DNA from 2 places in the Aeromonas sp. FDAARGOS 1409 genome. Region 2 is predicted to be linked to the other one. Evidence: riboswitches for the same ligand, from Rfam matches in the RefSeq annotation. Region 2 holds a riboswitch; the other holds the start of a gene.
What was found. Region 2 has a riboswitch for thiamine pyrophosphate ahead of thiC (phosphomethylpyrimidine synthase ThiC). Riboswitches for the same ligand answer to the same signal wherever they lie in the genome.

Region 1: it holds a riboswitch for thiamine pyrophosphate, as region 2 does, so the genes downstream of both, thiB (thiamine ABC transporter substrate binding subunit) here and thiC (phosphomethylpyrimidine synthase ThiC) in region 2, are expected to answer to the same signal.

What each region holds. Positions count from the first base shown of each region.
Region 1 covers NZ_CP077395.1:547,357-551,562, forward strand. Annotated here, with positions in the region: gene I6L39_RS02515 (transglutaminase-like domain-containing protein) at 108-1,037, shown strand; gene I6L39_RS02520 (PilZ domain-containing protein) at 1,125-1,415, opposite strand; TPP riboswitch at 1,507-1,597, shown strand; gene thiB (thiamine ABC transporter substrate binding subunit) at 1,697-2,677, shown strand; gene thiP (thiamine/thiamine pyrophosphate ABC transporter permease) at 2,653-4,206, shown strand, end outside.
Region 2 covers NZ_CP077395.1:1,002,193-1,006,398, forward strand. Annotated here, with positions in the region: gene thiC (phosphomethylpyrimidine synthase ThiC) at 1-1,535, opposite strand, end outside; TPP riboswitch at 1,801-1,914, opposite strand; gene I6L39_RS04785 (hypothetical protein) at 1,981-2,466, opposite strand; gene I6L39_RS04790 (hypothetical protein) at 2,545-2,973, opposite strand; gene I6L39_RS04795 (response regulator transcription factor) at 3,064-3,732, shown strand; gene I6L39_RS04800 (HAMP domain-containing sensor histidine kinase) at 3,729-4,206, shown strand, end outside.

The sequences.
Region 1 (4,206 bases), 450 kb from region 2:
ACGGGATCTGACGCACCCGGTGCCATAAAACGAGTAGAATCCACAGGGAGCCCAGGCTCCCTGTTCTATTTTCCACCCCGCCACTGGGGTTCACCGCTCAGGAAGGCATGATGAAGAGACGCCCCCTCCCCCTGCTGCTCAGCCTGCTGCTTGCCCTGCCGGCCAGTGCAGGACAGACCCATTTTGGCAACAATGGGGGCCTGCTCAGCGTCGACTGGCAGGACAGGGAGGGCCAGGCGCAGCAGCTCGGTTACCGGCTGGAGCCGGGCAAGCTGCCACCCCTCATCGCCTATCGCCCGGCCCGCATGCAGGAGGAGGTGTTGCAGCGCCTGCTGCAACAGGCCGCCACCGAGTTTCCCGAGGTGCAGTTCTCCCTCGTCCGCCCCGGCATGACCCTGAGCCTCAAGAGCCGCAACGCCGACAAGGCGAGGGAAGCCTCCCAATGGGTCAAGCCGGAGCAGGCCAGGCTGGAGCAGGAGTGGCTCAAGCAACACTATTTCCAGCCGTTCACCACTCCCGACGGCACCCCCGCCATCAAGCAGGATCATGTGCGCATCGCCCTGGAGAGCCGGTCCGAGCTGGCGCCGCTCGCCGATCAGCTCAAGCAGCAGGGCACCACGGAGACCGAGGCGCGCCAGAAGACGGTGGTGTACATCCTCGACTTCATCCAGACCATTCCCTATCAGCTGCTCGACAGCCAGTCGGGGCGCTCGGGCAAGGGCTTTTTAAGCCCGCGCCAGGTGCTGGAGCAGAACCGGGGGGATTGCGACAGCAAGGTGACCCTGATGGCCGCCCTGCTTGCCCAGCTCTTCCCCGAACTGAAGCAGGCCATGGTGTTCGTGCCGGGTCATGCCCTGCTGGGGGTGGCCCTGCCGGCCGGGCCGGGGGATGCCACCCTGAGCCACGAGGGTGAAACCTATCTGCTGATGGAGCCGACCGGCCCGGCCCAGCTCCCCATGGGCCAGCTCGCCCCCGCCAGCCGGGTTCTGGTCGACAGCAGGCAGCTGAGCGTACAGCCGGTGCTGGCCAGCCAGTGAGGCATCTGCCCGCGGGCATTGACGTTAACAGGGGAAACCGGCCAGCACGGGGTTGGCCGATGACGGGGGCAGGATGAGGCAGGCGCCTCAGGCCAGGGATTGGAACTCCAGGGCCAGCAGGAGGCCATCCTCCTCCTCCAGCACCCGCACTATGCGGGCCTGGGCCTCGAAGGGCGGCAGCAGGTTGCTTCTGGTGGCCAGGCTCACCCGGATGGGCTGCTCCGGATCGAACCCGTGTTCATTCACCTCGACGCCCATGCCGTTGGCGCTGAGATCCCGGCAGATCCCCTCCAGCACCTGTTCATGCTGGAACAGGGTGACGGGGGCATTGATGACCATGCGCTGGAAGGCTCGTCTTTCCTTGGTGCTGGTAATCACTTGGGGCTTCCTCCTCGGTGGTGGCGCGCACGATGCGGCCCGTGAAACATAGTGCTGGCCTCCCCCCAGGAACGCCAATACAATGCGGAGCGTTGCTCAAACGGGGTGCGGTTTACCGCTGAGATTATACCCGTGAACCTGATCCAGATAATGCTGGCGGAGGAATTTGAGGCATGGCGCGCGTTTTTGCGCCCTCATCCGCTGGCCCTCACCACACGAGACGTGCCATCGATGAGCAGCCCGCTGCCCATGGCACCTCAGGACCCACAGGAGTGCCATTGATGAAGACCCTGCTGTTGCTCGCCACCGGCCTGCTCTCTGCCCAGGCGTTTGCCGCCGACACCCTCACCGTCTACACCTACGGCTCCTTCGCCGCCGAATGGGGACCGGGTCCCAAGATCAAGCCAGCGTTCGAGAAGGAGTGCGGCTGTGCCCTCAACCTGGTGGCGCTGGAAGACGGCGTCGCCATCCTCAACCGGCTGCGGCTGGAAGGGCAGCACAGCAAGGCTGACCTGGTGCTGGGGCTGGACGATGCCCTCATCAGCGAAGCCAAGCAGAGCGGCCTGTTCGCCCCCCACAAGACCGAACTCGCCACTCTCAAGGTGCCCGGTGGCTGGCAGGACGACACCTTCGTCCCCTATGACTACGGCTACTTCGCCTTCGTCTACGACGGCGGCAAGCTCAAGCAGCCTCCCAAGAGCCTGAAGGAGCTGGTGGAGCGCCCCGATCTCAAGGTGATCTACCAGGATCCCCGCACCTCCACCCCGGGTCAGGGGCTGATGCTGTGGATGAAGTCCGTCTATGGCGACCAGGCACCCGCCGCCTGGGCGCAGCTGGCCAAGAAGACAGTCACCGTCACCAAGGGGTGGTCCGAGGCCTACGGCATGTTCCTCGATGGCGAGGCGGACATGGTGCTCTCCTACACCACCTCCCCCGCCTATCACCTGATCGCCGAGAACAAGCCCCAGTACCGGGCTGCCGCGTTCGAGGAGGGGCACTACCGCCAGGTGGAGGTAGCCGCCAAGCTCAAGGGCACCAAGCAGGACAAGCTGGCGGACCAGTTCCTGCAGTTCATGGTCAGCCCCGCCTTCCAGAACGAGATCCCAGCCGGCAACTGGATGTATCCGGTGACAGACGTGGCGCTGCCCAAGGGTTTCGAGCAGATGATCACCGTCACCAGGCCGCTCGCCTTCACTGCCGATGAGGTGGCCGCCAACCGCAAGGGGTGGATCCGCGAATGGCTGCAAGCCGTCACCCAGTGAGACCTCACGCTCGCCCGCTCTGGTGGCTGCCCGGCAGTGCGGCCACCAGCCTGATCCTGCTGTTGTCCCTGGGGCCGCTCGTGGCCCTGTTGTGGCAGGCCGGCACCCTGTCGCCCCGCACCCTGATGGCCGATCCCTACCTGCGCCACGTGCTGGGCTTCAGCCTCTGGCAGGCCCTGCTCTCCACCCTGCTGAGCTTAGCTATCGCCATCCCGGTGGCGCGAGCCCTGGCGCGGCGCCGTTTTCGCGGCCGCCGCCTGCTGCTGAAATTGTTCGGCCTCTCCCTGGTGCTGCCCGTCATCATCGCCATCTTCGGCATGGTGGCGGTACACGGCCGCCAGGGGTGGCTGCCGCAACTGCTGCACGGCCTGGGCCTGGACCCCGGCAACTATCTGTACGGCCTGTTCGGCATACTGCTGGCCCACGTCTTCTTCAACATGCCGCTGGCCGCACGTCTCATCCTGCAGAGCATAGAGAGCATCCCCGAGTCCTCCTGGCGCCTCGCCAGCCAGCTCGGCATGCGTTCCTCCCATATCTTCCGCCTGCTGGAGTGGCCGCTCATCCGCGCCATACTGCCGGGGCTGGCCAGCCTCATCTTCATGCTCTGTTTCACCAGCTTCACCACAGTGCTGGCGCTCGGTGGCGGCCCCAAGTCCACCACCCTGGAGGTGGCCGTCTACCAGGCCCTGCGCTTCGACTTCGATCTCGCCACCGCCGGCGGACTCGCCCTGGTGCAACTGCTGCTGACCCTGGTCCTGCTCCTGCTGCAACACAAGCTGCAGACCACCCCGGCCAGCCGGATCGAGAGTCGCCGCCCCTGTCTGAGGCCGGATCGCCACCAGGCGGGCACCCTCTGGGTGGATCTGGCCGCGCTCGGCCTCGGCCTTGCCATCTTCCTGCCGCCGCTGCTGGCCATCGTCGTCGCCGGGTTCAATCCCGGCCTGCTGACGGCGCTGGGGTCACACCAGCTGTGGCAGGCTGGCGGCCAGTCGCTCATGCTCGCCCTCGCCGCCGGCTCCCTGGCGACCCTGCTCGGCGCCGGCCTGCTGCTCACCAGCCGTCACCTGAGGGTGCGGGATCGCAAGCGGCGGGCCGCCGCCCTGTGGGAGGCCAGCGGCTCCATGATCCTGATGATCCCGGCGGTGGTGCTCTCCACGGGCCTCTTTATCCTGTTTATGCCGTTCGCCGATGTCTTCGCCCTGGGGCCCTGGCTGGTGGTGCTGGTCAACGCCCTGATGGCGCTGCCCTATGTGCTGCGTACCCTCAGCGCCCCCATGCAGCTGGTGGTGCGCCAGTACGATCGGCTGGCGGACAGCCTGGGGGTGCGCGGCCTGCATCGCCTGCGTCTGGTGGAGTGGCCCCTGCTGCGCCGTCCGCTGGCGCTCGCCATGGCCCTCTCGATGATACTGTCCCTCGGGGATCTAGGCGCCATCGCCATGTTCGGCAGCCAGACCCTCACCACCCTGCCCTGGCTGCTCTACCAGCAGCTCGGCAGCTACCGGCTGACCGAGGCAGCCGCCACCGCCCTG
Region 2 (4,206 bases):
TTGTTGGGCAGGCCCAGGTGTTCCTTGGGAGTCACGTAGCAGAGCATGGCGCAGCCGTACCAGCCGATGAGCGCGGCACCGATGCCGGAGGTGAAGTGATCGTACCCCGGGGCAATGTCGGTGGTGAGCGGGCCCAGGGTATAGAAGGGCGCCTCGTGGCAGTGCTCCAGCTGCTCGGTCATGTTGCGCTCGATCATGTGCATGGGCACGTGGCCGGGGCCCTCGATCATCACCTGCACGTCGTATTCCCAGGCGATCCTGGTGAGCTCGCCCAGGGTGCGCAGCTCGGCGAACTGGGCCTCGTCGTTGGCGTCGTAGACGGAGCCCGGACGCAGACCGTCACCCAGCGACAGACTGACGTCGTAGGCGGCGCAGATCTCGCAGATCTCGCGGAAGTGCTCGTAGAGGAAGTTCTCCTTGTGATGGGAAAGGCACCACTTGGCCATGATGCTGCCACCACGGGAGACGATGCCGGTGAGGCGCTTGGCAGTCATGGGCACGAAGCGCAGCAAGACGCCGGCGTGGATGGTGAAGTAGTCCACCCCCTGCTCGGCCTGCTCCAGCAGGGTGTCACGGAACAGCTCCCAGGTGAGGTCTTCGGCGATGCCGTTGGTCTTCTCCAGCGCCTGATAGATGGGCACGGTGCCGATGGGCACCGGGCTGTTGCGCAGGATCCACTCGCGGGTCTCGTGGATGTAGCGGCCGGTGGAGAGATCCATCACGGTGTCGGCGCCCCAGCGGGTGGACCAGACCAGCTTCTCCACTTCCTCTTCGATGCTGGAAGTGACCGCCGAGTTGCCGATGTTGGCGTTGATCTTCACCAGGAAATTGCGGCCGATGATCATGGGCTCCGCTTCCGGGTGGTTGATGTTGCTGGGGATGATGGCGCGACCGGCGGCCACCTCATCGCGCACGAACTCGGGGGTGATGTTCTGGGGCAGTCTGGCGCCAAAACCCTGGCCCGGATGCTGAGTGCGCAGGAGCTCGGAGCGCACCCGCTCGCGGCCCATGTTCTCGCGGATGGCGATAAATTCCATCTCGGGGGTGACGATGCCTTGGCGGGCATAGTGCAGTTGGGTGACCCGGCGGCCCGGCTTGGCGCGGCGCGGTTTGGGCAGGTGTTCGAAGCGTAGGTGGTCGAGCCCCTCGTCCGCCAGACGCTCCTGAGTGAAGGTGGAGCTGAGACCCGGCAGTTCGTCGGTATCATCCCGCTCCAGCACCCAGGCTTCGCACAGGCGCGGCAGGCCGCGGCGCACGTCGATGGCGACCCCCTCCTCCCCGTAACGGCCAGAAGTGTCGTAGACCGGCACCGGCTCGTTGGGCTCGAACTGGGGAGCTTCCTTGGTGCCGCCGACGAAGGTGTCGGCCAGCTGGATTTCACGCAGTGGCACCCGGATGTCGGGGCGAGAACCCTGGATAAAGATGCGGCGGGAGTTGGGGTGAGCCATCCCCTTGAGGCTGTCGATAAAGGCCTGAGCGCTGGAGCGCTGCTCGCGGCGGCTGGATTTGGCGGTATCAGAGACATTGGTAGACATAGCAAAACTCACATTAACTGGTTGAAGTTATGGGTGTTTGCTTGTCTGGAGTTCGAGGAGAAGATGAACTTGCGGCGGGGTGTGCTCGGGGGAGTGAGCCGGGCATGGATCTTCCCTGCCCTGCCGTCCCGGTGTTTCCCTAGTCTGGAAACCCGGCGCCCTATGGACAACCGGACGGGACAGCCTCCCCCTCTGTGCGCCTGTGCCAGCCAGAGGCGGTCTGCGTCTGGCTGGCGGGAAGGTGCTCCTTCCCCGGCGCGGTAACCCGCAAGTTACCCTTGTTTCCCTTCGCAGGTCTTAACCTGATCAGGTTCCACGGATCCCGAATTAACGGTCTCAGCTTAGCGTCGTTCGACGGTCAGCACTCCGACAAGATGGCGCCAGTATAGGGGGGGAATTTTAAAGTACAAGGTTTTAACAAGTCAGACCTGTGGGCGCGGCTGACTCAGGGTTCGTTCGGATCATCTTCCGGATTGGGGATCAGGATCTCGGTGAGGCGGCCCTCCTCATCCCGGCTCAGCACCAGGCGGCGTCCCGGTTGCAGATCGGCGGCAGAGCCGTTGATCCAGCGAGTGTCGGCATCAAACACCAGCACGCCGAGATCCTGTAGCAGCAATGCCTGTCCCGAGTGGGCGAGCAGTCGATCCTCCGCTCGCCGCCAGTTGGCCCCGAGCGCCGGATCCGGCGCCCCGTCGAGCACCCGGATCTGCTCGGCCACGCCGTAACGGCTCTGGATCGCGAGGCGCATGCCGGGCACGAGCCCGTCGGGCAGGGTCACACCGTGCAGCTCGGCACTGCCGAGCTCCAGCTCGGCCCCCTGGAATTGCAGGCGCACCCCGTCGTTGTGCTCCAGCTCCACCAGCCAGAGCTCGGCGTCGTCGGCGAGGGTGCAGAAGGGCAACAGCAGCAGGCAGAGTGCGGTTCTGGTCATGGCTGGCGGTCCAGGGTCAGGGGATGAGGTTTAACTATGGGCCTGGACGGGCCATTTTTCCGGTCTCCCGCGACCGGCTCAGTCATCCTCCCGGCACTGGCTCAGGCGCATGCCGTCAAACCTGCACTCCAGCTCCAGCCAGCGCCCCTCGAACGGATCCAGACTCCCATCCGAGGTGACATAGCCCCAGATGCGGCCCCCCTCCACCGGCCCCTCCAGCTCCATCTCGTCCTCCTCTTCCAGCGGCTCCACCTCGCGAACGAGCCGCCGCGCCCCCTGCGCCGTCTCCTGCACCACCCCTTCCAGATCGACCCAGGTCCCGCCGAGATCGTCCTCATCCAGCCCGTCCTTGAAGCGGGTGCGCTCGTCGATCACGAAGGGAATGCCGTTGACCATCAACTGGCCAAGCTGCCAGCTGGTGCGGCCCGTGAGCTTGAACTCGGCCGCCTGCGCCAGACCAAAAGGCAATAGAATCAATAACCAGAAGGCGCGGAGAGACTTCTTCATCGGGGATCCTCGGGGTTACACTGGCACACAGGATGACGCATCCGGTGTGAAATGGCCGTGAAATGCCGGCCAGAACCAGGAGATCAAAGCATGAAAATACTGGTGGTGGAAGACAGTCCCCAGGTGGCGGAGACCATCATGGACTATCTGGAGCTGGCCGGGCACAGGGTGGATTGCGCCTATCACGGTCAGGCCGCCCTGCAACTGCTCGCCGAGCAGCGCTTCGACGTCATCATCATGGATGTCATGATGCCGCGCCTGGACGGCCTGCGCACCGTGGAGCGGCTGCGCTCGGACGGCATCTCGACCCCGGTGATCTTTCTCACCGCCCGCGACAGCCTGGAGGACAAGCTGGCAGGCTTCAAGGCGGGAGGGGACGACTACCTGGTCAAGCCCTTCGCCATGGAGGAGCTGGAGGTGCGGCTGCAGGCCCTGGGCCTGCGCGGCCCCCGAGGTGACATGGGCGCCCTCAGCTTCGGCGACCTGACGGTGGACACCGCCGCCGGTCGCGCCACCCGCGCCGGGGTGGAGCTCAAACTCGGCAAGATCCCGTTCCAGATCCTCAGCCTGCTGGTGAGGCGCGCCCCCCAGCTGGTGACGCGTCAGGAGGTGCTCGACACCGTCTGGGGGGACGAGGAGCCCGACTCCGACGCCCTGCGCAGTCACATCTATGCCCTGCGCAACGCCCTCGACAAGCCTTTCCCCGCCCCCATGCTGGAGACCCTGCACGGCCAGGGCTACCGGCTGGTGAAACCATGAGAGCCCCGCCACCGCCAGACCAGCAGGCCCCGGGCCTGCCGAGCCTGCGCCGACGGCTGGTGCTGGCGCTGGGGGGGGCCGGCCTGCTGCTGCTGATGATCCTGAGCCTGCTGATGGTGGTGGCCGAGGACAAGATGGAGGAGCTGAGCCTGCGCCACTGGCTGGAGGCCGAGGCGACCCGCTACGGCGACGACTGGCTGCGCCTGGGACCTGGGGCCCCCGCCCCCAGCCCGCGCCAGTTCTCCAGCTACTGGACCGAGGCGGGCCGCCTGCCGGCCTGGCTCAAGACCTACCGGAGCCCCGGCTTCTTCGAACACCAGCTGGGCGAGGAGGACAAGCACTTCCTGGTACGCGCCCACCCCTCGGGTCAGGGGCTGCTCTATCTGGTGTTCAACGACGACGCCGACGACTATCTGGACCCCTACGAAGACAAGCTGCATCTGGTCACCCGGTTGATCGGCCTGGCCCTGCTGC